3 regions of the Peribacillus sp. NPDC096622 genome follow, and region 2 is predicted to be linked to each of the others. Evidence: riboswitches for the same ligand, from Rfam matches in the RefSeq annotation. Region 2 holds a riboswitch; each other region holds the start of a gene.
The links. Region 2 has a riboswitch for lysine ahead of ACIQYG_RS05360 (amino acid permease). Riboswitches for the same ligand answer to the same signal wherever they lie in the genome.
Positions count from the first base shown of each region.

Region 1: it holds a riboswitch for lysine, as region 2 does, so the genes downstream of both, ACIQYG_RS02015 (aspartate kinase) here and ACIQYG_RS05360 (amino acid permease) in region 2, are expected to answer to the same signal.
Region 3: it holds a riboswitch for lysine, as region 2 does, so the genes downstream of both, dapA (4-hydroxy-tetrahydrodipicolinate synthase) here and ACIQYG_RS05360 (amino acid permease) in region 2, are expected to answer to the same signal.

Region 1 covers NZ_JBIWES010000001.1:422,486-433,502, forward strand. Annotated here, with positions in the region: gene sdhA (succinate dehydrogenase flavoprotein subunit) at 1-1,190, opposite strand, end outside; gene ACIQYG_RS02005 (succinate dehydrogenase cytochrome b558 subunit) at 1,261-1,869, opposite strand; gene ACIQYG_RS02010 (YslB family protein) at 2,255-2,725, shown strand; gene ACIQYG_RS02015 (aspartate kinase) at 2,789-4,021, opposite strand; lysine riboswitch at 4,111-4,287, opposite strand; gene uvrC (excinuclease ABC subunit UvrC) at 4,349-6,121, opposite strand; gene trxA (thioredoxin) at 6,222-6,563, opposite strand; gene ACIQYG_RS02030 (electron transfer flavoprotein subunit alpha/FixB family protein) at 6,744-7,721, opposite strand; gene ACIQYG_RS02035 (electron transfer flavoprotein subunit beta/FixA family protein) at 7,789-8,562, opposite strand; gene ACIQYG_RS02040 (enoyl-CoA hydratase) at 8,685-9,458, opposite strand; gene ACIQYG_RS02045 (fatty acid metabolism transcriptional regulator FadR) at 9,584-10,171, opposite strand; gene ACIQYG_RS02050 (AMP-binding protein) at 10,371-11,017, opposite strand, start outside.
Region 2 covers NZ_JBIWES010000002.1:412,613-423,629, forward strand. Annotated here, with positions in the region: gene ACIQYG_RS05340 (spore germination protein) at 1-951, shown strand, start outside; gene ACIQYG_RS05345 (GerAB/ArcD/ProY family transporter) at 975-2,075, shown strand; gene ACIQYG_RS05350 (Ger(x)C family spore germination protein) at 2,072-3,154, shown strand; gene ACIQYG_RS05355 (glycoside hydrolase family 13 protein) at 3,239-4,918, shown strand; gene ACIQYG_RS05360 (amino acid permease) at 4,968-6,419, opposite strand; lysine riboswitch at 6,515-6,699, opposite strand; gene ACIQYG_RS05365 (LacI family DNA-binding transcriptional regulator) at 6,948-7,910, opposite strand; gene ACIQYG_RS05370 (metal ABC transporter solute-binding protein, Zn/Mn family) at 8,540-9,457, shown strand; gene ACIQYG_RS05375 (metal ABC transporter ATP-binding protein) at 9,470-10,225, shown strand; gene ACIQYG_RS05380 (metal ABC transporter permease) at 10,236-11,017, shown strand, end outside.
Region 3 covers NZ_JBIWES010000027.1:498-11,514, forward strand. Annotated here, with positions in the region: gene ACIQYG_RS24935 (YjdF family protein) at 1-85, opposite strand, end outside; gene ACIQYG_RS24940 (metallophosphoesterase) at 638-1,498, opposite strand; gene ACIQYG_RS24945 (recombinase family protein) at 1,602-2,174, opposite strand; lysine riboswitch at 2,616-2,794, shown strand; gene dapA (4-hydroxy-tetrahydrodipicolinate synthase) at 2,929-3,825, shown strand; gene ACIQYG_RS24955 (D-2-hydroxyacid dehydrogenase) at 3,999-4,961, shown strand; gene ACIQYG_RS24960 (VOC family protein) at 5,328-5,747, opposite strand; gene tpx (thiol peroxidase) at 6,696-7,235, opposite strand; gene uraH (hydroxyisourate hydrolase) at 7,266-7,625, opposite strand; gene pucL (factor-independent urate hydroxylase) at 7,625-8,608, opposite strand; gene uraD (2-oxo-4-hydroxy-4-carboxy-5-ureidoimidazoline decarboxylase) at 8,622-9,119, opposite strand; gene ACIQYG_RS24985 (PucR family transcriptional regulator) at 9,358-10,548, shown strand; gene ACIQYG_RS24990 (PucR family transcriptional regulator) at 10,656-11,017, opposite strand, start outside.

The sequences.
Region 1 (11,017 bases), on a different contig from region 2:
TAGATTGCAGAAAGAAGTGAGTTAGCACCAAGACGGTTACCGCCATGTTGTGAGTAATCACACTCACCTGCAGCGAATAAACCTTTGATGTTAGTCATTTGGTCATAATCAACCCAAAGTCCGCCCATAGAATAGTGAACGGCAGGGAAAATTTTCATTGGAACTTTACGAGGATCTTCACCCATGAATTTCTCGTAGATTTCAATGATTCCGCCAAGTTTAATATCAAGTAATTTAGGATCTTTATGTGATAGATCCAGGTAAACCATGTTTTCACCATTAATGCCAAGCTTCATGTTCATGCATACGTCGAAAATTTCACGAGTCGCGATATCACGAGGTACTAGATTACCATAAGCAGGGTATTTTTCTTCAAGGAAATACCAAGGTTTTCCGTCTTTATATGTCCAGATACGTCCACCTTCACCACGAGCGGATTCACTCATTAGACGAAGTTTGTCATCGCCAGGGATTGCTGTCGGGTGAATTTGAATGAACTCACCATTTGCATAATTTACACCTTGTTGATACACGATGGAAGCTGCTGATCCTGTATTGATCATTGAGTTGGTTGATTTACCGAAAATGATTCCAGGGCCGCCGCTTGCCATGATGACTGCGTCGCCAGGGAATGATTTGATTTCCATTGAAGTCAGGTTTTGAGCTACGATACCGCGTGCTGTTTGCTCATCATCGATGACAGCTCCAAGGAATTCCCAGCCTTCATATTTCGTTACAAGGCCTTCCACTTCATAACGGCGAACCTGCTCGTCCAATGCGTAAAGTAATTGCTGACCAGTTGTTGCACCAGCGAATGCTGTACGGCTATGTTGAGTACCACCGAAACGACGGAAATCAAGAAGACCTTCCGGAGTACGGTTGAACATTACACCCATACGGTCAAACATATGGATGATCGATGGTGCTGCTTCGCACATCGCTTTAACCGGCGGTTGGTTAGCCAAGAAATCTCCGCCATAAACTGTATCGTCGAAGTGGATATATGGAGAATCCCCTTCACCTTTTGTATTTACTGCCCCGTTGATTCCGCCTTGGGCACAAACTGAGTGAGAGCGTTTAACAGGCACTAAAGAAAATAAATCAACCTGTTGTCCCAGCTCTGCTGCTTTGATCGTAGCCATTAATCCAGCTAGACCTCCACCAACGATAACTATTTTACCTTTACCCAATTCTGTCACTCCCTTATTTCCATTAGCCAAGCTATGTTTTTCCTAATACTTATAAATGAACTCTATCTTCTTATACAAAAGCGAAAATTGCGCTGATTCCGATATAAGAAAGAAGAACGAAAACGATCAATGTAAAGTAAGTCATGATTCTTTGCGATCTTGGTGAAACTGTCAGACCCCAGCTCACAGCAAATGACCATAATCCATTAGCAAAGTGGAAGATTGCCGAGATAACACCAACAATATAGAACACAAGCATGAATGGACTAGAGAAAATATCCGCCATCATGTCAAAGTTAACTTCAGCACCCATAGCTGCTTGAATTCTAGTTGCCCATATATGCCAAACAAGGAAAATCAATGTTATGATTCCAGTTAAGCGTTGCAGCATGAACATCCAGTTACGGAAGAAACTAAATCTGCCTAAATTGTTTTTTGCTGTAAAGGCAATATAAATTCCGTACACAGCATGGAAAATGAGCGGTAGATAGATGACGACCCATTCCACCAAAATCTTCACGGGTGTAAACTCAATTAAATGAACTGCCCCATTAAATGTTTCTTCTCCTTTTGTTGCCATAAAGTTTACCGATAAATGAAAAATTAGGAATAGACCAATTGGAATTACTCCTAGAAGTGAATGAAGCCTGCGATTCCCAAACTCACGATTCTTTGCCACTAAGTGCCCCCCCTTAATTTGTGAAAAATCATGCAAAGATAATCTGGTGGCTACCTTTTATCTCCGCGTGAAAATACAGTATAGAGTCAAAAAAAAATCCTCTATACTTCCTTTACAATTATGTGACATGTCCATTTTACTCCTGACTTCTATGTGCGTCAAGAAAACGGATACAAGAAATCTCTTTTTCAGAATAGATTTTTTTGGATTAAATTGGCTATTTTTTGTTTGTCAAGGTGATATTTTGAATAAATTTCTAATTTACCTATTAATATCTCGGTATAATTTCTCATTTTTTTCCAATTGTTATTTAAATAAATAAAAAACAGTATAATTTGCAAAAGAAATACGTTTATAATAGATTTACAGAAAGAGGCGATAAATTATGAAAAAAAATATTGCTGCTGCGATAGAAGAAGAGATTCAAACTGAAGAAATTCAAACTGAAGAATTCCTGGTTCCAGCTTTCGGATACGAATTAATCAGAGAAGTTCTATTGAACGATATTCTCGGAAAAGACTCTAATCAAATCCTCTATTGGGCAGGTAAACAATTAGCAAGAAAATTCCCATTGAATGGCGATCAGGAAGTGATTGAATTTTTCCAAAGCGCTGGGTGGGGCAATCTGGAAATCTTGAAGTATACGAAACACGAAATGGAATTATCCCTGACGGGTGAAATAATCAGCCGCCGCCTGGATTTACACCCTGATTGTCACTTCCAGCTTGAAGCCGGTTTCCTTGCCGAGCAGTTTACACTGCAAAAGAAATTCCTCAGCGAATCAACGGAAGAAATCAAACGCCGCGCAAAAAAAGTGATATTCACCATCCAATGGGATCCCAGAGATCCAATCTAATGAGCCCTTAAAACAGACTTACCCTTTTTACCGGAAGTCTGTTTTTTATTGGACTCATGACACTTAAGCTAGCACATTTGCATGCTGACCAAGTTTAAATGCTTCATGAAGGGATTCAACCGCCTTCACCATTTCCTTTTCATTGATGACAGTCGAAACTTTAATTTCCGATGTGCTGACCATTTTCACTTGGATGCCTGTATTGGCCATCACTTCAAACATCTCGGCAGCCACTCCCGGATTGGATACCATACCAGAACCGACGATGGACACTTTGGCCAACCCGCTCTCCGTTTCGACCCGGTCGAATCCCAAGTGTTCTTTATTATTTTCCAGCACAATCAAGGCCGCTTCCGTATCTTCACTTTTTGTGGAAAAAGATAGATTGGTCGTATCCTCGGCAGTCATGCTTTGAATGATGATGTCCACATTGATCCGGTTTTTCGCAAGTGTCGTGAAGATAGTGGATAATGCACCAAGTGATTGGGGCAAACCATATATAGTGACCCTCGTAATGCTGTCTTCAAAAGCAATGCCGCGTACAATTAAGTTTTCTTCCATAGTTGCTTCCTCCTCAATGATCGTTCCTGATTCTCTCTCCATGCTTGAACGGACTTCAAGCGGAATTTGATAATTTTTTGCATATTCGACAGCCCTTGGATGAAGGACGCCCGCCCCCAGGTTGGCAAGTTCCAGCATTTCATCGTAAGAAATGGATTGGAGTTTTCGCGCGCCTTTTATGTAGCGTGGGTCCGTTGTGAAAACACCCGTTACATCCGTATAAATATCGCATCTATCCGCATTCAGCGCTGCAGCGATGGCAACCGCCGTCGTATCGGAACCGCCTCGCCCTAAGGTAGTGATTTCCCCATTTGCATCGTTACCCTGGAAACCGGCTACGACCACTATTTTCTTCTCCTGAAGCTGAGCTTGGATCCTCGTGGCATCGATGTTTAAAATCCGGGCATTCCCATGAACGGATTCCGTTTGCATGCCAGCCTGCCAGCCAGTATACGAAATGGCTTCATGTCCTTCTTCAATCAATGCCATCGTTAACAGGGAAATCGTTACCTGTTCCCCAGTGGTCAATAGCATATCCATTTCCCTCTTGCTAGGGGATCCGGAAATATCACGGGCCATGGAAACCAATTGGTCCGTTGTTTTCCCCATAGCTGAAACAACGACGACAACCTCATTTCCATTCTCCGCTTCCTCGATTACCCGATTGGCAACCTTTTTGATTTTTTCTACGCTACCGACGGATGTTCCGCCGAATTTTTGAACGATTAATGCCATCCTCATGCACCCTCTCTACTTTTTAGGCAATAAAAAAAGCAATGAGAAATATCTCATTGCTGTGGTCACATACCCTAATACTGTAAACACAGTGAGATAGCTCTCCAGGGTATAAACCCTGACAATCCGCCATTTATTAAATGTCGGACCAGGAGAACAAGGTATGAGTCTTGTCTTCCTTCGGCGTCGTCCCCTTTCAAAACCTTTCATGGAAGCTCATACTTCTCCAGGTTTTTACTCTTGAATTCCGCACCTCTATCAGCACTTTTAAGTTGTCTAGTTAAAAATTCCTTTTAATCATAGCATAGAGATTCATCGGTAGCAAGATTATTCTTGTAGTTTTCTAACGATTCCCTCGGCTACCCCTTTTGGCATGCCAGCTTCCATGATTTCCTCGGCCGTGGCCTCTTTGATTTTCTTCAATGATCCAAAATGCCTTAATAATTGCTTCCTTCGCTTCTCCCCGACTCCTGGAATATCATCAAGCTGGGAGTGAACCGCATTTTTCCCGCGAAGCTGACGATGAAACGTAATCGCGAACCGGTGCACTTCATCCTGAATTCTTTGCAATAGGTAAAATTCCTGGCTCCGTGAATCAAGAGGTACGAGTTCAAGCGGATTTCCGATCATCAATTGCGAGGTCCTATGCTTTTCATCCTTAATGAGGCCTGAAAGTGGAATATCAAGGCCCAATTCATTTTCGAGAATATCCCGCACTGCTTCGACATGTCCCTTTCCGCCATCAATGATGATCAAATCCGGAAGCGGCAGCCCTTCTTTCAATACTCGTGAATATCTTCTTCTGACTACTTCACGCATCGATTCATAATCATCAGGTCCCTGGACCGTCTTGATTTTATATTTTCGGTACTCTCTTTTTTCCGGCTTCCCATCAATGAACACGACTAAAGCGGAAACGGGGTCACTTCCCTGGATATTGGAGTTATCGAAAGCTTCAATTCGATGCGGGGTGTAGATACCCAGTTGTTTCCCGAGGTTTTCCACCGCATTGATCGTTCTTTCTTCATCTCTTTCAATCAAAGAGAATTTTTCCTGAAGGGCGATGGAGGCATTTTTATTCGCCAATTTAAGCATGTCTTTTTTCGCTCCCCGTTTCGGATGAATCGTTTTGACACCAAGCAGCCCTTCGGCCATTTCGGCATCCACTGATTCAGGCAGCAAGATTTCCTTTGGTTTAAAGTGGTTCGTAATCTCATAAAACTGACCGAGGAATGTAAGAAGTTCCTGTTCGGGTTCATCGTAGACCGGAAAAAGTGAAACATCCCTTTCTATCAATTTACCCTGACGGACAAAAAATACCTGAACGCACATCCAGCCTTTATCATAGGCAAAGCCAAATACATCCCTGTCGATGAAATCGGTCGTCATCATTTTCTGCTTCTCCATCGTAATATCGATGTGGGCAATCTTGTCACGGAACTCCTTGGCCCTCTCGAAATCGAGCTCTTCCGATGCCTCTAGCATTTTTTCAGTCAGTTCTTTTTTTATTTCAGTATGCCCGCCGTTCAAGAACCGGTTGATATCATCGACCATTTTTTTATATTCCCGTTCCTCTACATCATATACACATGGGGCCAGGCACTGGCCTAGGTGATAGTAGAGACAAACGCGATCAGGTAAAGTATTGCATTTCCTTAAGGGATAGATGCGGTCGAGCAATTTTTTCGTTTCGTTGGCTGCAAATGCATTCGGATAAGGACCGAAATATTTCCCTTTGTCTTTTTTGACTTTTCGCGTAATGATGAGACGCGGGTGGCGTTCCGCAGTCAGCTTGATGAAAGGATACGTCTTATCATCCTTTAGCATGACATTATATTTTGGGTCATGTTTTTTGATTAAGTTCAACTCTAAAATAAGAGCCTCGATATTGGAAGAGGTGACGATGTATTCGAAATCCTCAATCTCATTCACGAGCCGAAATGTTTTCCCATCATGAGATCCCGTAAAATAAGAACGGACACGATTTTTCAACACCTTCGCTTTGCCTACATATATGATCGTTCCCTGACGATCTTTCATTAAATAACAACCAGGTTGATCGGGAAGAAGGGCAAGTTTATTCTTTATTTGTTGATTCATGCATTCAGCCTCCTGTTCTCCCATTTTTACAATCATTATATATCAAGATAGCGAAAAAAGCTTCAAGTCCGCAGACTTGAAGCTTTTAGCTAACTTACTATTACGCGTGTTTTGCAATAAGTTCAGCAAGTGCTTCTTTAGGTTGGAAACCAACAACCTTATCAACCACTTCACCGTCTTTAAGGACGATTAATGTCGGGATGCTCATCACACCGAATTTTCCAGCTGTTTCTTGGTTTTCATCTACATCCACTTTTACGATTTTTGCTGTATCGCCAATTTCAGTATCAAGCTCTTGAAGAACAGGAGCAATCATTTTACAAGGTCCACACCATGGAGCCCAAAAATCTACAAGAACGACACCTTCGCTAGTATCTGTTGTGAAAGTTTGGTCAGTTGCATTTACAATAGCCATATATAATTCCTCCTCAAATTTACTCAAATAACTAAAAACAGTATAACATTGTTGCTCGAATCGATGCTAATATTTTGCTTCAGTGGTAGGATGTCCAAAAAAAGAGTAAATATGCAGGCCAAAATCCTTGCCTATCTGCCTAAATAAAGGGGCAAGACATGTATCGGTTTATGCCGAATGTCTTGCCCCTCATCTGTATTATTTCTATTACGCGTTAACTTTAAGTTTTTTGAATTCTTCCGTAAGTAATGGAACGACTTCGAAAAGGTCTCCGACAATTCCATAATCAGCCACATTGAATATGTTAGCTTCCGGGTCTTTATTGATGGCAACGATAACCTTGGAGTTGGACATTCCCGCTAAATGCTGGATCGCACCGGAAATTCCGCAAGCGATATAAAGGTCAGGTGTTACGACTTTACCCGTTTGCCCGATTTGCAATGAGTAATCGCAATAGTCCGCATCACATGCTCCGCGGGAAGCTCCTACCGCTCCGCCAAGAACCTGAGCCAGTTCCTTTAATGGTTCAAAACCATCTTCACTTTTCACGCCACGGCCACCCGCGATGACTACTTTCGCTTCTGAAAGGTCGACCCCTTCACTGGCTTTTCTAACAACGTCTTTAATGATTGTCCGTAAGTCCTTAATATCCACACTTAATGTAGAAACATCACCAGAGCGGGACTCATCTTTCGCTAATGGTTCGATATTGTTCGGACGGATTGTCGCGAAAATCACGCCATCTGTAACAATTTTCTTTTCAAATGCTTTACCAGAATATATCGGACGGGTGAAAACGATATTTCCGCCTTCTTCTTCAATGGATGTAACGTCGGAGATCAATCCTGATTCAAGCTTTCCAGCCAATTTAGGTGCAAGGTCTTTTCCTAGCGCAGTATGTCCAAAGAAAATCCCTTCCGGCTTTTCCTGCTCGATGACGGCAAGCAAGCTTTGCGCATATCCATCTGAAGTATATTGTTTCAATTGATCATTTTCGACTGCAATAACCCGGTCTGCACCATACTGGATCAATTCATTACCGAAATTTTGAACATTGTCACCAACTAAAACACCAACGATTTCCCCGCCATCCGCAGCAAGCTTAGCCGCACCGATAGCTTCAAATGATACATTTCTTAGTGAACCATCACGAACTTCGCCCAATACAAGAAACTTTCTAGCCATTTATAAAAACCTCCTGTGCTTTTTTTCTTTTTGTCGTGTGTTGTTGTTTTGAAAAGTACCGTATCGATTAAATCACTTTTGCTTCACTGCGTAATAATTGAACAAGCTCGCTAACTTGAGCACTGATTTCACCGTCCAAAACTTTTCCAGCTTCTTTTTTAGCAGGAAGGTAAATTTCAATCGTTTTTGTTTTTGCCTCAACATCTTCTTCTTCCAAATCCAGGTCATCCAATTCCAATTCTTCAAGCGGTTTTTTCTTCGCTTTCATGATTCCTGGCAATGAAGGATAACGTGGCTCATTTAGCCCTTGTTGAGCTGTCACCAACAATGGAAGAGATGCTTCGATCGTTTCGGAGTCCCCTTCGACATCACGGATAACGCTTACATTTCCATTTTCTATGTCCAGTTTAGTAATGGTTGTAATATAAGGAATTCCCAAAATTTCGGCAACGCGTGGTCCCACTTGCCCAGAACCGCCATCGATTGCAACATTTCCTGCAATGATTAGATCGGCATTTTTATCTTTTAAGTATTCGCCTATAATTTTGGCAGTCGTGAACTGGTCGCCATTTTCTATGTCGTCTTCTATATTTATCAATACGGCTTTGTCAGCACCCATTGCCAGCGCTGTGCGTAATTGCTTTTCAGCCTCTTCCGTTCCGACAGAAATAACCGTAACTTCTCCGCCTTGTGCATCACGTACCTGGATTGCTTCTTCAACTGCGTACTCATCGTATGGATTAATGATGAATTCTGCTCCATCCTCATTAATTTTCCCGTTGGATAGTGTGATTTTTTCTTCTGTATCAAATGTTCTTTTCAGCAGTACATAAATGTTCACGATAATACCTCCCGAATGATTTGAGTTTTGAAGATTATGAATTTTATTGATATATAGTAATGTTCTACAGATTTCATCAAAATCCTGCATGATATATAAAAATAGTTATTTATGCCGAATGATCATTTCCCTTTGAATACAGCTTCCCTTTTTTCAATGAAAGCGGCGATTCCTTCCTGTGCATCAGCAGTATCGAAAGCCTGGCCAAAGAGGGCGGCTTCCCTTTCCACACCTTTATGGTAGGAATCATGCTTGGAATAATTCAATAACTCAATGGCCGACTTTAATGCCAGCGGGCTTTTCTTGGCAATTTTATTGGCTAGTTCCTTAGCTTTCGGAATCAGTTCTTCATCCGTGAAGGCATGATTCGCCAATCCGCATTGCACAGCTTGGGTACCTGAAATCGGTTCACTTGTAAACAGCATTTCAGCCGCCTTTGCCATGCCTACATAACGAGGAAGACGTTGCGTCCCGGCAAACCCGGGGATTAAGCCCAACTGCAGTTCAGGCAAACCAAGTTTAGCCCTTTCGGTGACTAAACGGATGTGACAGGCCATAGCCAGCTCCAATCCCCCGCCAAGCGCAGCTCCATGGATGGCTGCAATGACTGGCTTTTGAAAGGATTCGATTTTCTCAAATACAGATTGACCATTCTTGGTCAGCTTCTCGAAAGCTTTCCCGTTTTTCACTTCCGTAAACTCTTTAATGTCTGCTCCTGCAGAGAAGAATCTTCCTTCTCCATGAAGAAGGACAACCCGTACGGCTTCGTCTTTCTCAAGTTGATTGAAGGCCTGCGAAAGCTCTCCGATGATAGCCGAAGAAAGTGCATTTGCTGGTGCATGATCAATCGTTATAAAAGCGACATGATTTTCGACAGAAAGCTTAAGATATTCCATATCAATCCCTCCAGGCATGCTAGTCAAACTTTTTTGAAAATTCCATATGTATCACTTCCAGTTAAAGCTAGAAGCAGAATTAACCGATTCTTTCGAGGATGGCTAGCCATCCTCTATTAAAATCGTTAACTTTTCAGGCCACAGCCGCCAATTAGCAGGCGGTGAACGTCTGGTGCAAGGTCAGGAAGCGAATACTTTTGCTCATTCATGACCCAAGTCGTCACAGTTTCATCAATCGTTCCAAAAATCATCTGCCTGGCAAGTAAATTATTTAAATCAGGCAAGAATTCGCCGTTCTCTTTTCCTTCTATAATGATCTGATCGATTAAATTTAAATACCCTCTTAACACATCATTGATTCTAAGGCGCAATTCTTTATTCGACTGTCTTAATTCCAACTGGGTGACAATTGCTAAATTCACGTCTTCTGAAAGGTTTTGAAAATGTTTTTGGATGAGCACATGCAGTTTTTCCGAAGCAGTGGTCTTTCCTTTTAGTTCTTCTTCGATCTGTTCCACAAAATAGCCCATCTTTTCATGGAATAATGATATTAAGATATCTTCTTTATTTTTAAAATAAAGATATATGGTGCCATCCGCTACGCCTGCCTGCTTGGCGATTTTGGATACTTGGGCTTGATAGTAACCGTTTTGGGCAATGACAATAACGGCCGCATCAATAATTTGATTATACTTTGGTCTGTTGCTTTTCACTGGATGTCCCCTTTCAGAAAAATGAATGAACCATCATTCATATTTCTATCATAAAATGACGGCCCTTTACTGTCAAGCAAAAACTTCTAGGTCCTGCCATTCCACTTCTGTTCATTGTACAGCCCCCATCCATAGCTTGTCCAGCTGTTTTGCAAAACGGAGCCCTCTTCCACTGCTCCGTTAAAAGGGGGGTGCTTGTTTAAGCTTCTTTTCTTTCCTCGGACATTTTTTTCTTTTCTTCCTCGATAAGGACTCTTCTCAGGATCTTTCCTATCGTCGTTTTAGGAAGTTCATCCCTGAATTCATAGCTTCGCGGCACCTTATAGGAAGCCAGGTTCTTTCTGGCAAATTCATTCAATTCCTCTTCAGTGACCCTGGCATTTTTTTTCAGTACGACATAGGCCTTGACGGTCTCACCTCGATAAGGGTCAGGGATGCCAGCCACAACTACTTCCTGTATGGCCTCATGCTCGTATAGCACCTCTTCCACCTCACGTGGATATATATTGAAACCGCCCGCAATGATTGTATCCTTTTTCCTCTCTACCACATAAAAGAACCCCTGCTCATCCATATAACCCAGATCGCCAGTTAGCAGCCAGCCATTTTTAAAGGTATTTTCCGTTTCATCCGGACGGTTCCAATAACCTTTCATTACCTGTGGTCCTTTTATGGCAATTTCGCCTATTTCATTCGGAGGAAGCTCTTCATAGGATTCCAGCGACAGAATCGCCGAGTCAGTGTCTGGCCACGGAAGTCCAACGCTCCCTTTTACACGCGGCTGATCCCAAATGAAATTAGCATGGGTCACCGGTGAGGTTTCTGAAAGTCCATAGCCTTCAACAA
Region 2 (11,017 bases):
GATGGGGTGGTAAATCAACAGATCATTAAGACAGTCATACAGAGAATAGAAGATATAGAATATGATACGATCGTCGATATATCGTTTGTAAGCCAGATGATCACGGATAATCGGAATTCGATGTTTCCGCAACTGATTGATACGGAGCGGCCAGATCATCTGGCCAGTGTATTATCGGAAGGGAAAATAGGCATCATGCTGGATGGATCTCCTCATGCATTGGTTGGTCCCAATACCATCATCTCATTCTTCTCATCATTTGAAGATTATTTTCAAATTTGGAATCTCGGTACTTCATTCCGTTTGATTCGGCTTTTCGCCGTGCTGTTTTCCGTTTTGTCTTCCCCTCTGTATGTTGCCGTTTTAACCTATCATTATCAAGTGATTCCAACGGATTTGCTGCCAATCTTAATATCATCCAGGGGAGTGATTCCTTTTCCGCCAATCTTGGAAGCAATTGTGCTGGAAGGGACGATCGAATTGCTGAGGGAAGCGGCGGTCAGGCTGCCTGCTAAGGTTGGCTCTACCATCGGCATTGTTGGCGGTATAGTCATCGGTACAGCCGCTGTGGAAGCGGGATTTGTCAGTAATGTCTTGCTGATGCTTGTCGCTTTGGCCGCCTTGGCTTCATTTACAGTGCCGATATACCAAATCAGCAATACGATTCGCCTTATCCGCTTTCCTTTTCTAATTGCAGCCCAGTTATACGGGCTATTTGGAATAGCTTTATGCAGTGCATTCATATTAAGTCATTTATTGAAATTGACTTCGCTTGGCAGTCCTTATTTAGACCCGCTTTACCCGTTAAGAATTCATGACTTTAAAGATAGTCTGATTCGCCTCCCTTTTTCAAAGCAGAAAAAACGCCCGCAATTTCTGCGGACGGAAAATTCACTAAGGATAAGGAAGGAGGCAAAAATGCGAAACTCCCATAATGATATTGATGAATAAGGTGTAGAAAGCGGTGAGATGGCATGGAAGTCAAACCAAATGAAACTAAACTAATATCTCCATTTTTTGTTTTTTTCCTCATGCCAGGCATGCAGATAGGAGTAGGGATATTGGGGTTTGAACGGATCATAGCGAAAGAGGCTGGCCAAGACGCATGGATAGCGGTCCTGATATCAGGGTTGATCATAAATGTTCTGCTTTGGATGTGTTTCAAGCTTTTAGGCAGGGGCCCCCAAACACTTGATTTGGTTGCCATCCATAAGGATTTGTTTGGCAAATGGGTCGGAAATGCTTTCAATATTTTATTCATCCTCTACTTTATAATGATTTCCATCATTCTTATCAGGACTTATTTAGAAGTCATTCAGGTTTGGATGTTCCCTGGTGTCAATGTCCTGATGCTAATAACCATCATTCTTATTCTTGTGTATAACTTTGTGGAGGGAGGTTTCAGGGTCATTACCGGTTTTTGCATAATCGGGCTTATTATCGGATCGTCATTATTCCTTTTGAATTATTTTCCGTTGAAGTACGCCCACTTTGAAAATTTGGGTCCGTTTCTTGATCATTCCTTTTTGGAAATCATGAAGGCCTGTAAGAAAATGACCCTGAATTACCTTGGTTTTGAATTACTCCTCATTTATTATCCTTTCATTAAAAATCGTGAAAAATCTCAAAAATGGGCCCACTTAGGGGCGTTGTTTACTATGGTGATATATTTAGTATCCATAATTGTTTCGTTGGCCTACTATCATCAAGATCAGCTGAAAGATGTAATTTGGGCAACTTTGACGTTATGGAAAATTGTAGACCTTCCATTCATTGAAAGGTTCGAATACATAGGGATTTCCGTTTGGCTGTTCATGGTGCTGCCGAATGTTTGCATAGGGGTTTGGGCAGCAAGCAGGACAGCGAAAAGAGTATTCGGATTCAGACAGAAAAAGATGGTGGTTCTCATTCTGATTATCATCTTAGTTTCCTGCATTTTTTTGGATAACCGCTATAGAATCGATAAGTTTAACACGATCAGTTCGCAAATTGGTTTTTATATCGTTTATTTGTATCTTCCTCTCTTATTCATATGGCAGTCGATCGTCTATAAAGTTAGGGGGCATAAATCATGAAAATCAAACTTCTCTTGATAACATTAGCGAGCTTTTTGGTGGCGGCGTGCGGCGTGGAAAAGCAAATATTGGAAGATATATTAATTGCTGAAGTCGTAGGTTATGATGATGCCGAAGGCAAAAAAATCAAAGGTACGGTCGTTGTCAGCGTTCCTCAGCCTGGGGAGGAAGCAGATCTGGGTAAAGAAGTATATGAAGCGAACTCCCATGATATAAAGGCGGCCCGCCAGCAAGAAAATGCAAAAACACCATACCCGATTGTCGGCGGGAGACTGACAGTCATTCTATATGGTGAAGGATTGGCAAGTAAGGGGTTGAATGATTATGTCGATACATATAGGCGTGACCCAATGGTGGGAAGGGATTTGTATTTAGCGGTCGTTCATGGCAAAGCGGAGGATGTAGTTAAAATGGAGCCAAAGTTGATTAAAACTCCAGGGGTTCAAGTGAAAGAGCTGATCGAACAGAATATAAGGACCAATTTGCCTGATGTAGATCTTCACAGGTATTTATATGCGTGCCATGGTAAAGGAATCGATCCGGTCTTGCCCTTATTGGAAACAGCAGGAGACCAAATACGGGTAAGAGGGATCGCTTTGTTTAAAAAGGATCGTTATATAGGTAAATATATCCCTTATGAAGACGGCTTTTTATATAAAGTCCTTAGTGAAAACTTTAAGCTTGGGAGTTATGAGATTAAGTGGAAGGAAAATGACTTTACCGATATCAATAACGTGGAGTCACGTGTCCATTATCATATTTCGAATGCCAATCAAGACCCCAAGATCAGGATTGATGTGAAATTAAAAGCGAGTCTGCTAGAGGTTCAGGGCTATGACTTGGGCAAAGCGGTCGACCTGAATAAAATAGAGGCCAGGGCCGAGCATGTCATTGGTAAAAAATTAAATGAGATGGTAACCATGTTTCAGGAGAACAATATAGATCCGATTGCACTCGGTGATCATGCTAAAAGTAAAACAAGAAATTTCGATCAAAAACATTGGGAGGAGGCATATCCCGATATTCCAATCGAGGTCGATCTGGATATTGAAATGATTCAAACGGGAATAGCTGAATAAAAATAGAATATTCTGGAGTTTCCCCCTTTATAATAGGGTATTGGTGTAATGATTGTGTCAATGCGGCTAAAGAGGGGGAAAAGCATGGACAAAGCATGGTGGAAAGAGGCAGTTGTGTATCAAGTGTATCCAAGGAGTTTTATGGATAGTGATGGCGATGGGATAGGGGATATAAACGGGATCTTGATGAAGCTCGATTATTTACAAGAGTTGGGTGTGAACGTGATATGGCTATCCCCGGTTTATCAATCTCCCAATGATGACAATGGGTACGATATCAGTGATTATAAATCAATCATGACTGAATTCGGGACCATGTCTGATTTCGATAGGTTGTTGAAGGCAGTTCATGAGCGTGGAATGAAAATCATGATGGACCTCGTGGTCAACCATTCTTCAGATGAACATCCGTGGTTCGAGGAATCCCGATCCTCAAGAGATAATCCGAAACGTGATTATTATATTTGGAAACCTGGCAGGAATGGGAAAGAGCCAAATAATTGGGAGTCCATTTTTAAAGGTTCAGCATGGCAATATGATGAAAGAACCGATGAATATTATTTACATTTATTCAGCAGGAAACAACCGGATTTAAACTGGGAGAACCCTAAGCTCCGTGAAGAAATCTACAGCATCATGACTTGGTGGCTGGATAAGGGTGTCGATGGCTTCCGTATGGATGTCATCAACTTCCTTTCAAAAGATCAAAGCTATTCAGATGGAGCCGTTCATCATGAGAAGCAGTATGGTGATGGAAGCCCCTTTTTCCTGAATGGCCCGCGCATACATGAGTTTTTGCAGGAAATCAATCAACGGGCACTTTCTGGACATGACGTGATTACGGTTGGGGAGATGCCAGGCGTCACACCGGAGGAAGCACAATTGTTCACAGGTAAAGATCGTGGTGAGCTACATATGGTCTTTCAATTCGAACATATGGATTTGGGGAAGGGACCAGAAGGGAAATGGAGTAACGATAAATGGAAGCTAACCGATTTAAAGCGAATTCTCTCCAAGTGGCAGACTGGTTTGGAGGGGGATGGCTGGAACAGTTTATACTGGAACAACCATGATCAGCCCCGGGTTGTCTCAAGGTTTGGTAATGATGGAAAGTATCGTATTGAAAGCGCAAAGATGCTTGCCGCTTGTCTTCATATGCTTCAAGGTACACCTTATATATATCAAGGGGAAGAGCTTGGCATGACCAATGTTGCATTTGAGGGCATCGATGAATACCGGGATATCGAAACATTGAATTCTTATGACGAACTCGTCAATTCTCATGGCTGGTCAAAAGAGCGGATGATGTCAGCCATCCACGCCCGCAGCCGGGATAATGCGAGGACACCGATTCAGTGGAATGACTCCCGGAACGCCGGATTCACGAAAGGGACTCCTTGGATTAAGGTTAATCCCAATTTTCCCGAGATTAATGCAGAAAAGGCCTACAATGATCCGAATTCCATTTTTCATTTTTATAAAAAGCTTATCCAATTACGCAAGGAACATGAAATCGTCGTTTATGGCCGTTTTGAACTGCTGTTGCCGGATGATGAACGAATATTTGCCTACACGAGATCGTTGGAAGAAGAAAAGCTGTTGGTGCTATGTAACTTTAAAGAAGAGCAGGCTCCCTATACTTTGCCTGAAGAGCTGCATGCATATGCTGCCACAAAGCTGATCGGCAATTATGATCAGGAGGAAGAAGGAATCTCCAGCAAACCCCTGCAACCATATGAATGCCGTGTTTATCATTTGAAATGAAAAAAGGACCTGTCCTTCTCCATTTAGGGAAGAACAGGTCCTTTGCGTATTATTTTGATTTAAGGTCACATTCCTCTAGCGGAATGATTTTCGTTTTATGCTTAATTTTATAGCCGAACCATAGGACGAAAAATAGAATCAAGCCAATGTAGGAAACGAACATTGAATTCCAATCGATCCCATCGCTGCTGAAAGCTTGATAGCCTTGTCCGATGATAATGATAATACAAAGGACAAGTGCGAATATAGGCCCGAATGGGAAGCCTTTTGCCCGGAATGGTAAAGCATTCATATCAAGGCCTTGAGCAGCGTAAGCTTTGCGGAACCGATAATGGGCAATTGCAATCCCTACCCAGGTGACGAATCCTGCCATGCCTGAAGCGTTCAATAACCAGATATAAACGACGCCATCACCGAAAAACGAAGCTAAGAATGCAACGCAGCCAACTAAAGAAGTCACGATAAGTGCATTCACGGGTACTCCTCTTTTATCTAACTTACCTAAGAACTTCGGTGCTTTCCCATCACGTGCCAAGTCCCATAGCATACGGGTTGAAGCGTACATGCCAGAGTTACCAGCAGAGAGTACGGATGATAAAATGATCGCGTTCATGATGGATGCGGCAAATGCAAGGCCGGCCCGTTCAAATACAAGCGTGAATGGACTTACGGCAACATCTTCACTCAATAAACGTGAATCGGTAAACGGAATGATCATGCCAATTACAAAAATGGCTAAGATATAGAATAAGATGATACGCCAGAAAACGGATTTGATCGCTTTTGGGATATTTTTTTCTGGATCCTCACTTTCACCAGCGGTCACTCCAAGCAATTCAGTACCTTGGAATGAAAAGCCGGCAGCCATGAATACACCTAGAATCGTGAAGAACCCTCCGTTAAAGGGACCTTCGCCCATTGTGAAATTGGAAAAACCAATTGGGTCTTTCCCACCCATGATTCCGAGAATGATCAGAACACCCGTGATCAAGAAAATGACGACTGTCACGACCTTGATCATGGCAAACCAGAATTCTGTTTCCCCGAAACCTTTAACTGACATGTAATTGATAAGAAACATAGTGATTAACGCAATGGCACTCCAGATAATTGAAGGGCTATCAGGGAACCAGAACTTCATAATTAAGACAACGGCTGCCAATTCAGCGGCAATGGTGATTGCCCAGTTATACCAGTAGTTCCAGCCAATCGCAAAACCGAAAGACGGATCGACGAATTTGGATGCATAGACACGGAACGAACCGGCCACTGGCATGAACGCTGCCATTTCTGCAAGACTTGTCATTAAGTAATAAACCATGATGCCGATGATCGCGTATGCCACCAAGGCACCGCCGGGACCGGCTGAATGAATGGCACCGCCACTTGCTAAAAATAAACCTGTTCCAATCGTTCCACCTAATGAAATCATCATTAAATGACGCGCTTTCAGGCTCCTTTTCAGTTCAGTAGGGCTTGATGCTGATTGTGAATTTGACAATTGATGTTACACTCCTTTTTATTGGAAGGGAACGAAAAATAAAAAACAGCAGTCGAAAAAGATCGACGGCTGTTTATAATAAACCCGTTTATCCTTCCGAAGATAGCTCCCCACGCTTTGTGAAAAAACGTGACAGTGGTGTTCCTATTCGGTTACACCGCCAGCAAGAATATACATGGAATATACCCTAACTTCGGCAACTTATCCTTTCAAACGGAGTCTTTAATTTTCCAGAATCTCGTCCGTTTTACTTTTATAAGCTGCAGCCTCTAACTCATCGGTAAATGAGGAAGTATTCAATTTTCTAAAATCGTTGGCGTCAGCTTGTGGGTGACGTCGGACGATTATATTCATGAAATTCATGCAATCGCTAATAGATTGCTAGTAATTGAGTAAACTTTACTATATCAAAATTATAAAATAACTTCTGGGATATCGCAATGATTATTTTACGTGGTTATTTTTTCCTAGTTAATGAGTGATGGCAGTAAGGAAGAATTCAAGTACTAAAATAAAGCATCCTAATGACTAAACGGTTTTCCTTTTTATTAGTGCGTAGTCCAGTTTTACATGTTTGACCTCTTCAGGATTCTCAAATAGGTCCACTGCCATTTTCCCAATCCATTCCAGCGGTAAGGAGATGGTCGTGATGTCGAGCATTTCACCAAGGCTATCATTATTGAAGCCGAGAATGGCCACATCTTCCGGTACCCTTATACCCGATTTCTTAGCGGTAAGAATGAAACCCGCCGCCGTGTCATCATTCGTGATGATGATGGCATCAGGTTTATCCATCATCGAATTCCATTCCTGAAACAATTGTTCACCGTCTTTGATGTGATAACTGCCTTCAAATAGCCATTCTTTATTGTTTATCAGTTGATGTTTACTCATGATATCGTTAAAGGCCTTTGTACGATGGGAACTATTTCTGCTTTTTTTACGGCCGAGGCTGTATCCGATTTTCTTATATCCTTTAGCAATCACGTACTCAAGGGCACAGGAAAAAGCGGCATAATGATCAATGCTGATGGATGAGAATTCAGCTTGGGCTGTATCTTCACATAAAATAATCGGTCCGTATTTTTGATAATCCAAGAGGATTTTCATTTCCGAAATCCTTGAACAAACGATAATGCCATCGAGCTGCTTCATTTGCAGCATATTAAAAGCCTGAATCTCTTTCTCTCTATCATAATTTGTTTGAAAGATGACGATATGACAGCCAATTGCATTTGCCTGTTTAGTGATTCCGTTAACGATTGCCCCGTAATATGGGTGATTGTTGAAGGGGATGATGATGCCGATAAGATTGGTTTTGCCTTTTGAAAGATGAATGGCGTTGATGTTTCTCGTATAATTCAAACGATCGATCGCTTCTAAGACGCTCTTTCTTTTATCGGGGCTTACATATGGATGATCATTCAATACACGAGACACTGTTGAGACAGATACACCAGCACATTGAGCTATTTCTTTAATATTTGTCATGGTATCACCGTTTTTTCTTTTTTTATATTGTACAGTATGAAACCCATTTCAGGGCAAGGGAACAGTGTGGGACTGCTGAAGATTTCTTTAAATAAGGTCTTGTTCTGGTATTGGTTTCATCCTTTAAGATTTGTTTAAGTCTTAGAGGAGGAGGAAATCATGATGTTTCAAACTTTAATCACCCTGTTTGTGCTTTGCGGAATCGAATTGGGATTTGCGTACTTGGCAATTTCCTTGAAACAGGAAAAATAAGTGTCAAAGCCCGAATTCCGCGGCATTATGCGTAGAAACCGTGTTTACTCGTGAATTTCACGTCGTCCCTAAATAGCTCTTCTAGGTTTATATTCACCATAAAAACTCCACAATATAAATATAACTTCATCATTCGGAATGACTGACTGTCAGGGAGCTCCCTAGTGGAGCTTCCTGACAGTTTTTGCTGTGTGTATTAGTCATCCGCCTTTTTGAAATGTTTAAAAATAGTTGCACTTTTTTTGTATATTTGTGTATAGTATAAAATAAGTTGTGTAGAGGAAACTTTTTAGCATTTACGACAATGTAAAAAAATTTACACTTAGTTTTGCGCATGGCAAACTATTTTAGAAAGATGAAAAAGGGAGGGAATATGGATGGGTTTTCTAAAATCTATTGGAGGCGTGCTTGCTGCATTGCTGATTTTAACGGGGTGCGGCAATGAAACGGCCGAAAGGGGTAATGGCAAGCTGAATGTCGTTACAACAACGGGAATGATTGGGGATTTGGTTGAGAATATCGGCGGTAAAAATGTCGAGGTCACAAGTTTAATGGGACCGGGAGTCGACCCCCATCTATATAAAGCGACGCAGGGTGATGTGAAGACACTGGATTCGGCTGATATGATTTTTTACAACGGATTGCATCTTGAAGGGAAAATGGCGGATATATTTGAAATGATGAGCAAGGATAAACCGACGATTGCCGTAACGGAAGACTTTAAGGAGAACCAACTTCGCAAAGTGAGTGCAGCGGAGCATGATCCCCACGTATGGTTTGATGTAAAGCTTTGGATCGTTGCGGCGGAGGCAGTTAAGAAAGAATTGATTGCCAAGGACCCGGACAATGAAGCAGAGTATCGTGAAAATTATGAGGAGTATGTTCTGCAATTGGAGGAACTTGATAAATATGTCCAGGAGGAAATTAATAAAGTGCCAGAAGACCAGCGGGTGCTCGTTACAGCACATGATGCTTTTGGATACTACGGGCAGTCATATGGCCTGGACGTAAGAGGGCTCCAAGGGATCAATACATTATCGGAATATGGATCAAAAGATGTGACGGATATGCGGAATTATCTTGTGGAGAACAAAATAAAAGCGATTTTCATTGAGTCAAGTGTACCGAGGAAGGCTATCGAGGCTGTCATCCAAGGAGCAGGTAAGCAGGGCCACAAAGTGGAAATCGGCGGTGAATTGTTCTCGGATGCCATGGGTGAAAGAGGGACGGAAGAAGGAACATATATCGGAATGGTCCGTCATAATACCGACACCATCGTCCGTGCTTTGAAATAAGGGGGGGAAACTATGAATCAAGCAGCTTTGAAGGTCGAGAATTTAACGATTGCTTATCATAAGAAACCGGTTGTCGAAGATGTCTCGTTTGAGGTGCCGGAAGGGAATTTAATCGGTATCATAGGCCCAAATGGAGCAGGGAAGTCCACTTTGATAAAGGGAATACTCGAATTGATCCCAAAAATATCGGGGCAAATCACAATAAAGGGCTCTACTTATAAAACGATGAGGAAGAGTATCGGCTATGTACCACAGCGGGAGTCAGTGGATTGGGATTTTCCGACCAATGCACTTGATGTCGTGATGATGGGCAGATATGGTCATCTCGGATGGCTGAGGCGACCAGGGAAGTCAGAAAGGCAGAAGGGGATGGAGTGCCTGGAAAAGGTGGGGATGGCTGAATACGCTAACCGCCAGATCAGCCAGCTATCAGGTGGACAGCAGCAACGGATATTCCTGGCTCGTGCATTGGCACAGGAAGCGGATATTTATTTTATGGATGAACCGTTCGTAGGGGTGGATGCCGCAACAGAGAAAGCGATCATACAATTGCTGATGGAATTGAAGGAAAAAGGCAAAACCGTTCTGGTTGTGCACCATGACCTATCCACCGTGAAGGAATATTTCGACTGGACGATGTTATTGAATAAGAAGGTGATGAAAATAGGTCCGACAGAGGAAGTGTTCATTCCCGAATACTTACAGGCAACATATGGAGGCCGCTTAGCGATACTATCAGACACAAAGTCCGGCCTTTTATTAAAATGAGGTGTACACGATGAACATAATGGACATTATCACTGATCCAAATACAAGGTGGATATTGCTCGGCACGATGTTCCTCGGATTAAGCAGCGGGGTCATCGGCAGCTTTGCCTACCTCAGAAAGCAATCTTTGCTTGGCGACACACTCGCACATGCAGCGTTACCCGGTATCTGTGTCGCCTTTATGTTAACTGGGGTGAAATCGACTTCCTACTTTCTGGTAGGTGCTGCCCTGGCTGGCTTAGTGGCTGTCTTCTTGATCAGTGTGCTTACGAGATACAGTAAGATCAAGCAGGATGCGGCCTTGGGAATCGTCTTATCTTCTTTCTTTGGCTTTGGAATTGTCATGCTTACGCAAATCCAGCAGAGTGAGTATGGAAACCAGAGTGGGTTGGATACCTTTTTATTCGGGCAGACGGCGTCAATGGTGATGTCCGATGTATATATGATGATGACGGTTTCCTTTATTCTCATTTTCACTTGTACCGTATTTTTTAAAGAATTCAAATTACTGTCCTTTGACCCTGGGTTTGCTAAGGGGATGGGATTGCCAGTTGTTTTTCTGGATTATTTCATCATGATGCTGATCGTGGCAGCTGTAGTGATCGGCATCCAGGCTGTAGGAGTCGTATTGATGGCATCTTTACTGATCACGCCTGCGGTATCTGCGAGGTATTGGACGGAGCGCCTGCATATCATGGTCATCCTGTCTGGCATATTCGGAATGTTGAGCGGCGTGTCTGGAACGTTGATCAGTACATCGGTCAATGATTTGCCAACAGGACCGTTAATTGT
Region 3 (11,017 bases), on a different contig from region 2:
GTTTACAAACTCTCAAAAACCCATTTTGATTATCTTCAACAATTCCTACCCAGAACTGGCCATCAAAGTAAAGTGTTAATTTCATCAGAAAACCCCCTCTAATTAAATAACAGAGTGATGGACATCCCGAGGGGGGAAGGCTACTAATATTAGTATGATGCAACTAATACGTCTGGACTACCAACCAAACTGTGATTTTTCACTCTATTAACCATTATATGAAAATACATGTTTTTGTAAAGTATTGGTAATACATTCCCTTTAGGAGACCATTAGAATCTTTGGTTCATAAAATTATTTTTATTTCATTAATTTTAAAATTTGTTAGTTACTTGTAGATTTGAAACAAAGTTTGATCAAATTAATACAAAAAACCTTGATAAATAAATCTAAAGAGCATGTTTTGAAAAAAGATTAATCAAAACATGCCCTTATACTATTTAATTGGATTATTCTTTTATTAATTGATCATTTTTGTGTTCCTTAATGAACTAACGCACCTGTTAGTTCATTTAGAAAAGCTAACCTTATTCAAGAAATAGCACCCGATTGCGGAAGATCTTAATATAAAAATCAATATTTCACCACTATTTCTTCTTATACGAATGCACCCGTTACATCAATAAGAATTACTTACTTATTTACTTTTTAGGGTAATTTCAACTACTTCTGGTCGATTATTTATTCTAAGGGGAATTGGATTATTACCTAAACCTCTACTTACAACCATTATTGAGTTTTCTTTTTGAAACAAACCACCATCATATTCTGGGAAAAACCCCTCTGTTGAAATAATCCCTCCAATAAAAGGTAGACGTAACATTCCCCCGTGAGTATCACCAGAAAAGACTAAATCTGCTCCCCAATCAGCATATTCATCAAAATAAAAAGGTCTATGCGAAAGTAAAATATTTACTTCGTTTTCATTTGTTTCGCCTAACCGTTCTTCAATTTGAATTTCTCCTGACAAGTGTTCTTTTAGCCCATACAAGTTAATTATTGCATCCTGTTTTGTAATTGTTGTTTGTTCATCATTTACAACTGTAACACCAAGATTGCTTAGTTTTTCTTCGTATGCTTCTTTTGTGCCTTCTTTTTGATACTTGTTTCTATCTTCGTAATACAAACCTTCTTCGTGTTCACCTGTCACATAATAAATCGGATAGTTATTATTTAGATTTTCAAGTAACTTTATTAGAACTTCTCCGTTATTTGGTATGTCGTGAGAGTTATTTAACATATCACCAGTTATAACAATTATATCTGGCTCAATTTTATTGATTTTTTTAACCAACCTTTTGTTTCCTTCTCCAAATTCTTTATTGTGTAAATCTGATAACTGTACGACTTTAAACCCATCAAATTCCTCTGGCAAATCCTCTAAATGAACAGTTTCATTGGAGGCCGAAATCCAATTAAGTTGTAAAAGGTAATAAACTACTAAAATGATTAAAATTGTTAAGGTGATCACTAAAATTTTTCTACGTTTTTTAACCATTATTTCCTCCTGTAAAAACCAGTGTCTTACTTAAACTATACTGCCCCTTTAGTTCATTAAGCAAAAAGGGCACCAAATGGCAGCCCCGGATTCAGTTTAAGAATCATTTAATCTTTGCATATAACGTGGAACGTGGAACTCCTGTAGTTTTTACAATGTCCTTTACACTCATTCCGTTTGTTTCACGTTCATTATATAGCTTAATAGCACGTTTTAAAGTCTTTTCATCTTGCCCTGGTCTTCCCATATGTTTCCCTTGCCTCTTAGCTCTCTCCCGACCTTCTGTAGTTCTTTCTACAATAAGATCACGTTCAAATTGTGCGAATGAACCTAAAATATTAAAGAGCAGTGTTTGTAAGCTGTTTCCTTCGTTTGAACCATCAAACTTCATATCTTCTTTTACAAATCTTACATTAACTCCTTTTTCAGCTAGTTCATGAACGATCTTATTCAAGTCCATAATAGAACGAGCTAAACGATCTATTTTAGTTACAACTAATGTATCTCCTTCTCGTGCAAATTCAATAGCTTCATAAAGATGGGCTCTTTGTTTTGTACTTGTTCCTGTTACTTTTTCAACAAAAAGCTTTTTACACCCTTCACTTTCCAAAATTTCCTTTTGTGTTTCTAAATCTTGGCCAGTAGTTGAAACCCTCGCATAACCAATTAACAATATGTATCATCCTTTGTCTATAAGTCTTAAAACTTTTAGACAGTAAACAAGGATAAATTAACAAATAATATGTTAGATTTTAAAAGTGTCTTAAAGTTTTAAATTATAGACATTTAATTAAACATTTTAAGGTAGCTGGGTTTTAAAGTTGGATGTGCAAAATAGCACTCACTCAAAATTAGCGCAAATTACCCCGAAAATAACACTTTTTCATATACATTGCCCGAGGTTCTTCAAATAGCCAGTGATTATGAAGTTTCGAGTTAAACCTTTCTTTGATCATGCAGCCATGATTGAAAACCGTTGGAAAAGTGTTTTCCTTGACCAAAAGCCAGTTCACACATAGTAGAAATGATTACATAAAAACAAATTGTCCTTGCAACAGAATGGATTCCCTGTTATATTACAATCAATTAAATATTTTCTTACTTCAAAATTTTTTGAAGTGAGGATAGAGGAGCAAAGACCATTAGTACACATTTTGAGGAGAATGAGATCCTATGACTATTGTGGAAAGGGGAATTTGCCGAAGCGGAAAGAATCTCATGTTCTTGAAGCTGGTTCTGCTATTGAATAAATACAGAACTGTCATATAGGAAACTATATGGAGGGCTATCTTATGCGCGGAAACATTTTTTTGATAAATATTGTTTCTACTGCAGCAGCGAATCCTCGTTGTTGCTTTTTTGCGTTTACTCCTGAACGGCCCTAACCACCTCTGAATATTTTTAAAAATTATACAAAAGGGTGTGAAGTTATGAATTTTGGCCAAGTTTTAACCGCAATGGTTACCCCGTTTAATCATAATGATGAGGTTGATTTTAATGCTACGAGAGCTTTAGTAAACTATTTAATTGCTAATGGTTCTGATGGATTGGTAATAGCTGGTACAACTGGAGAGTCCCCTACATTAACTACAGAAGAGAAAGTAGATTTATTCAAAATTGTTGTAGAAGTTGTTGATGGAAGAGTTCCAGTCATAGCTGGAACCGGCTCAAATAACACGAAAGCTTCTATCAGCTTGACAAGGCAAGCTGAGGCCGCAGGAGTCGACGGAATCATGCTCGTTACCCCATACTATAACAAGCCGTCTCAAGAAGGATTATTTCAGCACTTTAGCGCTATTGCCCATTCAACATCATTACCGGTAATGCTTTATAATATTCCAGGTCGAAGTGTTGTAAACATGTCAGTAGAGACGATTGTTAGCCTCTCAAAAATCAACAATATCGTGGCAGTAAAAGAAGCAAGCGGTGACTTAGATGCCATGGCACAAATCATAAGCAAAACAACTAGTGATTTTACATTGTACAGCGGCGATGATGGGTTAACATTACCGGTTTTAGCCATCGGTGGAACAGGCATTGTTTCGGTTTCTTCACACATAATTGGTAATGAAATGCAAGAAATGATCAATAGCTTTAAAAATGGTGATGTCCATGCTGCCGCCGCTACACATCGTAAACTTCTTCCAATCATGAAAGCATTATTTGCTGCGCCAAGCCCAGCACCAGTAAAATCAGCATTAAATATGCGGGGGGTGAATGTTGGAGGTGTCCGCTTACCATTGGTCCCTCTAAACCATGAAGAAAAAAGAGCACTACAAATAGCTCTACAACCTTGTAACACAGAAGCAATATTATTAAATAAATAAACGAATGATTCATTAAACGAGTCTTTAATACCGATTTTCTATAAAATCAATAGTAAACTGGAGAAATTTGAAAAGCAGTGCATACTCCGAAAGAAGTGCACTGTTTTTTATCATTGTACGACTCAGGAGGAAGAATTTATACTATATATAAAGAATCAATAAGGAGAGAGCCTATGGGGGGTACACACAAACCAAACATTCTTGTATTTAGTCCTATTCAGACAGAGGTCGATGCTTATGCTGATCGTATCCGCAATAATGGGTTTACATCGGTGAAGGCAGCGAAAACTTTGGGGGAAGCAGAAAAATATTTACCAGGCACTGAAGTTATTTTGGGATGGAATTTCCCTACACAATTACTATGTAAACCAATTGCCTCATCTGTTCGCTGGTTTCAATCAATGGGAGCCGGAGTCAATGATTTGATTTCGGACAAATCGATACCTAAAAACATTACATTAACTCGAATTACTGACCAATTTGGTGCTTACATCTCGGAATATGTATTTTTGTTTCTCTTGGACATAGTGAAAGACGGTCCTCGGATGAAACAATCGCAACTGGAGCGGAGGTGGGATCCTTTCATTTCCGAAACCCTTAAGGGGAAAACAATCGGGATCGCTGGACTTGGATCGATTGGCGCTGAACTTGTACGTAAAGCTCGAGCATTTGATATGAATGTACATGGCTTAAGCTTTAGTGGAAAACAAGCAACACTAGTGGATCGCCACTTTACTCCAAATCAATGGGGTGAATTTGTAAAGGATCTGGATTATTTGGTCCTAACCCTTCCTTTAACGGATTCCACTTATCATATCATTAACCAAGACCTTCTTTTAGCGATGAAATCCACTGCTTCCCTTATCAACGTTGGCCGTGGAGCATTGATAGATGAAGGGGATTTAATATCTGTCATGCGAGCAGGACATCTTCAGGCAGCTGTCCTCGATGTATTTGAAACAGAACCGTTGCCAAAAGAACATGCCTTCTGGTCCATGCCGAATGTGTTTGTCACTTCTCATCTGTCAGGGCCAAGTACGGTTAACGAAGTGAGCAACTTTTTCATAGAAAATTTAAGGAGATTTTCAAGTGAACAACCATTAAATGGAATGGTAGATCGGAATCGAGGGTACTAAACCCTATTATAATTGATGTTATTTGCTTTCAATTGAGTATTTATTGAAACAGCCGCATTTTTCAACAGAGGAATGCGGCTTTCTAACTGAAAGTAAATAATATGATGATTTTTTAAGGATCATTGAAAGTGGATTTTCATTTGTTTAGCTTTATATTCCTCTTATAAATTAAAAAGCCCCCTCACTAGAGATAGGCTTTTTACGATGAAGTTACCGTATGGCGATAGTAACATACTCTCCTTATGCGTAATTAATTCAGGGAAAGTGGCTCTTCCCCCCTTCTTATCTGAAGAAATTACCCATGCTCTTTGGAATTTATAACAACCTTTTTTAATCCCTATAGTTCCATAATGCCGGCAGAGCGGATCACGCTTTTCTCTTCGAATCCAGAACGTCCAAATAGTGCTGATTGTACATAATGCCTAGGATGTTCCCAAAAGGATCAACCACGGAGGCAGTAATGAACCCCTGACCGCGAACTGTGGGTGCCTCGTGTTCTTTCGCTCCCATAGACAGCAGCTTCTCGAAAGTTGCTGTCACATCGTCGACGTGCCAGTACACGACAGCACCACCGGCCGCGCCGGTCGACGAACCACCGGGCGCGTAGCGGCTATCGATTAGGCCCAGCTCGTGCTGGTAGTCCCCGAGGCGAAACTCGGCATAACCTGGGCGTTCGAAGTATGGGTCGATACCCAGCAGCTCTGTGTACCACTTCTTTGCCGCCACTAGATCAGCCGCCCAAAAACTGACGGTGGTGAGTCCTCTTAATGTCTTTGTGTCACTCATAATCGATTTCCTCCTCAATGTTGAGTAAGTAACTATACTTCAATATTTAGGGTCGCCGGGTAATTTCCTAGGTTGCTGTTCTGGCTATTGTAAACGTCTAATGCTGACAACAGTATGTCAGTGAGATGAATATTTCATCAAAAGTGATTTGAACAATTATCCCTTTGATTAACTTCGATTCACTTACGACTAAACCCTTCTCTTATTCAAGAAAATGTCCCAATTGTTGAACAAAGATCAAGCGGCACCGTTGAACTATCCTGCCTCTAGCAATAAGAAAAAGCTGCCTTAAATGACAGCTCCGTTTCTTCACTAGCGCACAACAAGAGTTGGTGTATGTTCTCATTATATGTAATCGATGTCGAAATGAGGGGATAGTAATTCCATGCTTTGTAAATCCCATTCAAAGGTAAGTATGGCTGATTGTTTTGATTTATGAGTCAGGAGGGGTACACCATTTTTTATGATCATGCTTTCTGCATCCCAAAAACGGACAGTTTCGTCTTCGCCAGTACGATTACAGACTATTACGGGTAGTCCTGTTTCTAGTGACCTTTTTTCGCATTCTCCCTCCGGACCATGTAATCCGGAACCCCAGGAAGACGGTGCAATTAATATTTCAGGTGTTTTTAGAATTGTTATGTTAATTAGTAAGTGAAAAAGATAAAAAGAGCACTTCCTTGGATAAGGAAGCGCTTCCATGTTATATAAAGCTATTGGACTTTCATTATAGCATAATTCCACTTCAAATAACAGGAATTAATGTTTAATTTTAGTTTATTTTATTATATTTTGACATTAGAAAGCGACTTGGGTAGAAGTACTTTTCTCCGTTTGCGTTAATGAAGTCATAATTCAGTATCATCAAAAGACCGTCCAGCTTTTGTAAATCGGACGGTCTTACGGATAATAGAATGAAATGTTAATATCCTTCTTGAGGGAAAATGTTTATTTAGCTGCACCAGCTTTATTTATCACTTCCTTCGCTACCTGCAATGCGGATTCATAATCTGCGTGATTCGTGACTTCCGGTACATATTCCACATACTTAATGGTTCCTTCTTGATTTATTACAAATACTGCCCTGCATTCCAATCGTTGCTCTTTCATATACGTTCCATATGCAGTACCAAAAGACAAATCAAAGTGATCGGAGAGAATGGTTATAGCTTCGACATTACTTTCTTTACACCATCTTGCTTGAGCAAAGGGAAGGTCTGCGCTGATAGCCAAGACTGCTACATCATCACCCATTTTGCTTGCTTCTTCATTTAAGAGCCTTGTTTGTAAATCACATACACCAGTATCAAGCGAAGGAATAGTCGTGATGATGCATGTCTTATTTTTATAGTCTGTTAAATGTGCTTTACGGCGGTCATTTGTTAATAGTGTAAAGTCAGGGGCCTTATCCCCTACTTTTAGTTCAGGACCAATCAAGGTCACTGGATTACCGCCTAAAGTCACAACACCAGTACGCTCATGTGCCAAATTGAACCCTCCAACTCTCTTACTGATTTACTAGCTTCCTCGGTAGGTGCTATATCCTCCTGGAGCAACCAGCAGAGGAACATGATAATGTTCTTCATTGCTTCTAATACCAAAACGAAGTGGGACCTTATTTAAAAATGGCCTTATATAAGGATCATTCGCTCCATCATTGAAATATTCCCCAACATAAAAGACAAGCTCATACTCACCTGGTTTGAGATCATCCCCTTGAAGAAGCGGATCATCCACTCTCCCATCGTTGTTTGTACAGACCTCTTTAATGAAAGAATGGTCTCCCTGTTCTGCTATGGCCCAAAGTTCTATCTTCATCCCTTTTGCCGGCAGGCCTTTAGACAGGTCTAAAACATGTGTGGTCAGCTTACTGTCCATTATCGGGAAGCCCCTACAGTTGAATCAGCTGCCTTTTTTTGTTTAACGTCTTCTTGTGTAACGACAAAGCCTTGGAAGCCAAACGGAGGACGAGGTTCCTGATAAACACTTCCTTCTGAATTTGGAATCGTTTCTACAACCGTTTCCCATGTACGATTATTGGTTTTAAATTGAACATTCGCTAACTGAGGGAAACGTTCTAGAATCCTAATGCCAATATGATAAATGAGCTGCTGAATCGAACGGTTATTCAGTTCATGGAACACTGTGTTTGCAATATCACAAATTTGTTCTGCTGCTACATATTTTTCTGGATCCGCTCCAGTGCCATCCTCCCAGCGGCTATATTCCCAATCGAAATCCAAGTAGATAAATAGTGGACGATCCTGAGCTTCTGGCAGTGTGGTGTATTCATCTTGAATAAATCCATAAAAAGAGCTTCCTTTAACCTTGATTAAATGGACATCAACTATTCCACTTGAATGCTTAACGATTTTGCTTCCGGTAGGTGTCCTTTTCACTTCGATTGTAGTGGTAGCCCTTTCATTTCTGGAACATCGATAGACAACATCACTATTTTCATGCCCTTCCCCTTTTGGAACGAGTACATGATCGAAGGGAACTTCAGTTGCTGTCAGTTCCACTGCATCTATGTGGCTATACTTATCAAGGAAAACTTCACATATGAACTTTATAAAACCTTCCGCCGTATTTCCTTGATAATTGGCGGCCTGGCGATGAATGATGTTTTTCATGGAATCCGTTGCAACCACCAAGCTATTATCTCCTTCCGTAAAAGAAGATAAAAAAGCTTCCCCTTTTAGAGAAATCTGGCAATTAAATCCAAAAATAGTATTATCTCTTTCTGTGAAACTTGATTCCGGTATTTTCCTCAAACCTGTAAGAGGCTGTACAAAAGTCCTATATACAAATACATCCCCTTTACCGTAATACATCGTTCTGTTTTCATTTTGAACTGTCATATTATTCCTCCTCCTATTTAATAAAATCAGATAGCCTGTGGCTGGCAATTAAGTGGATTTGCTTGATCGCTTCCTTAAGTTCATTTGCCGGATCCAAACCAATCCTTCTTTTCATCTCTGCCTTTATCACCGTTTTATCGCTGCCACGGACAGCAAATATGAACGGAAATCCAAACTTTTCTTTATACTGATTATTTAACGCATGAAATTCTTCATATTCATCCGGAGAAAGCGAATTCAAACCAGCTGCGGATTGCTCTTTAACTGATGCTTCAGCCATATCAATCCGGGCTGCTAAATCCGGGTGAGACTTGATTAATTGGAGCTGTTCCGATAATGAGGCATTCTGCACAACTATTTCCATTTTCTGTTTTAGGTCCTCTAAGGAAATGAATGGCTTGTACTCCCATGAACGCTCTGCTATCCATGGAGAATGTTCATATACCCAACCTAACTTTTGGATGAATTCCACCTTGTTCAACTCATTTATGCTATTAAGGTCAGATATCAATACGGGCCCTCCCTTCTTCCGATTATTTTTATAATTCAAAACATTCTTAACTTAATTGAATTATATACGTGCGCTTCTTTATAGGTCATTAGCTGAAAAAGCTAATATTTTTCCAACCTCTTTGTGCTTACCGCACTCACCTTTAAAGAACAGGCTATCCTTATAGCTCTGATATAGTTGCCAATATTCAAAAAATTAGTTAAATTAGAGAAAAAAGGCACAGCGAAGGGGACCTATCATGCATTTAACGATGACTGATGCATTAAAATTACCACAGATCAAACGATGCCAAGTGGCAGCTGGCATTCAGGGACTTAATAGAGAAATAGAATCCATCAATAGCTTTGATGCTCCTGATGTGCTTTCCTGGTTGAAGCCAAATGAATTAATTCTAACAACAGGATACTTATTTCAAGATAATCCGCAACAATTAGACCAATTCGTAATCGAATTAGCAAAAATGAATTGTTCAGGATTGTTCATCAAACTGGAGGAAATTCCACAAACCACCATCAACATTGCCAATATGGCCAATTTGCCTATTCTCAAAATCCCCCCTGAGTTTTCGCTATCAGATATCATGTCTCCCCTACTTCGTGAAATTGTAACGAGACAGAATGAACAAAAAGAGTTGAGTTATAGTATTGAAGATATTTCAGGAGTTGGTGCCGAAAATTTAAGTTACGGGATTTTAGGAATGACGGAGGACAAATCCAACTTCCATCATTTTTCTGGGGGATTCATATGTACGGTTTTACCTTTAACGCTGCAATGTAATCAAAGGAATGATCCCATTACTTATAAACAGCTTATCAAGACAATTGAAACATTAACCGAACAATATAAAATCGATAAGCTCATAAGGAATATCAAGGGCAGTCTAGTTATCATTTATCTGGATACCATCCCCCTAGGGAACACCCGCTTTTATTCACAGGTCACCCAGATAAGCCAACAAATTATCTCTACTTTATCTAAACACCTGCCAATGGAACTTACGCTGGGAGTCGGTAACTATCATACAGGTATCAATAACCTGGCCAATAGCTTACAGGAAGCTTTACAATCTATTGATTTGGGAAAACGATCGAACCCAGGAAAGGAAGTATACAGCTACAAAGAATTAATAACATTTAAAATTTTGCAGTATGCCCCCAAAAATGTGCTCATGGATATTGTTACAGGTAATTTAGCACCGCTGAAGGACCATGACGATGAAAACCAGTCTGATCTGATCAAAACCTTGGAGGCCTATTTGCAATGCAATCTTCGACCTGCTGAAACGGCCAGAATAATGGGGGTACACCGAAACACTATCCATTTTCGAATTAAAAGCATAAAAAAACTATTAGGAATGGACTTAAGCAATGATGATCTGTTCACTTTAAAACTTGCCCTATATGCCAAACGTCTGCTGGATAACCGATAGGAAATAGCACATACCATACGAAAAACTGCCAGAGATACCTATCCCTGGCAGTTTTTCATGTGCAGTAACACTTGATTCCCGATTCCTTCAAATCATGCTTCCTTTACCTAGTCATGTAATAATAACTTCGCAGCTTTTATACTAAACTGCAATTTAAAAGCAATATCCCTCGATTTTAAATCAACTCCTAATAAGTCTTCAATTCTAGACAAACGAAACTTTACAGTATTTCGATGAACAAACAAAGCCCGTGCCGCGTCTTCTATTCTGCCTCTAGAAAATAGATAGGTTTCCAGCGTTTTTAACAACTCCCCCTCATTTTCCCTATCATATGCAATAATCGGCTGAATCATGGATTGCACGTATTGAGTTATGGCATCCTTTGGGATTTGATTTATTAGATCTTCAACTTCAACGCTTGCGTAATCATTGATATTAGTCGGGTTGACCCTCGAGCCAAGTTGAATGG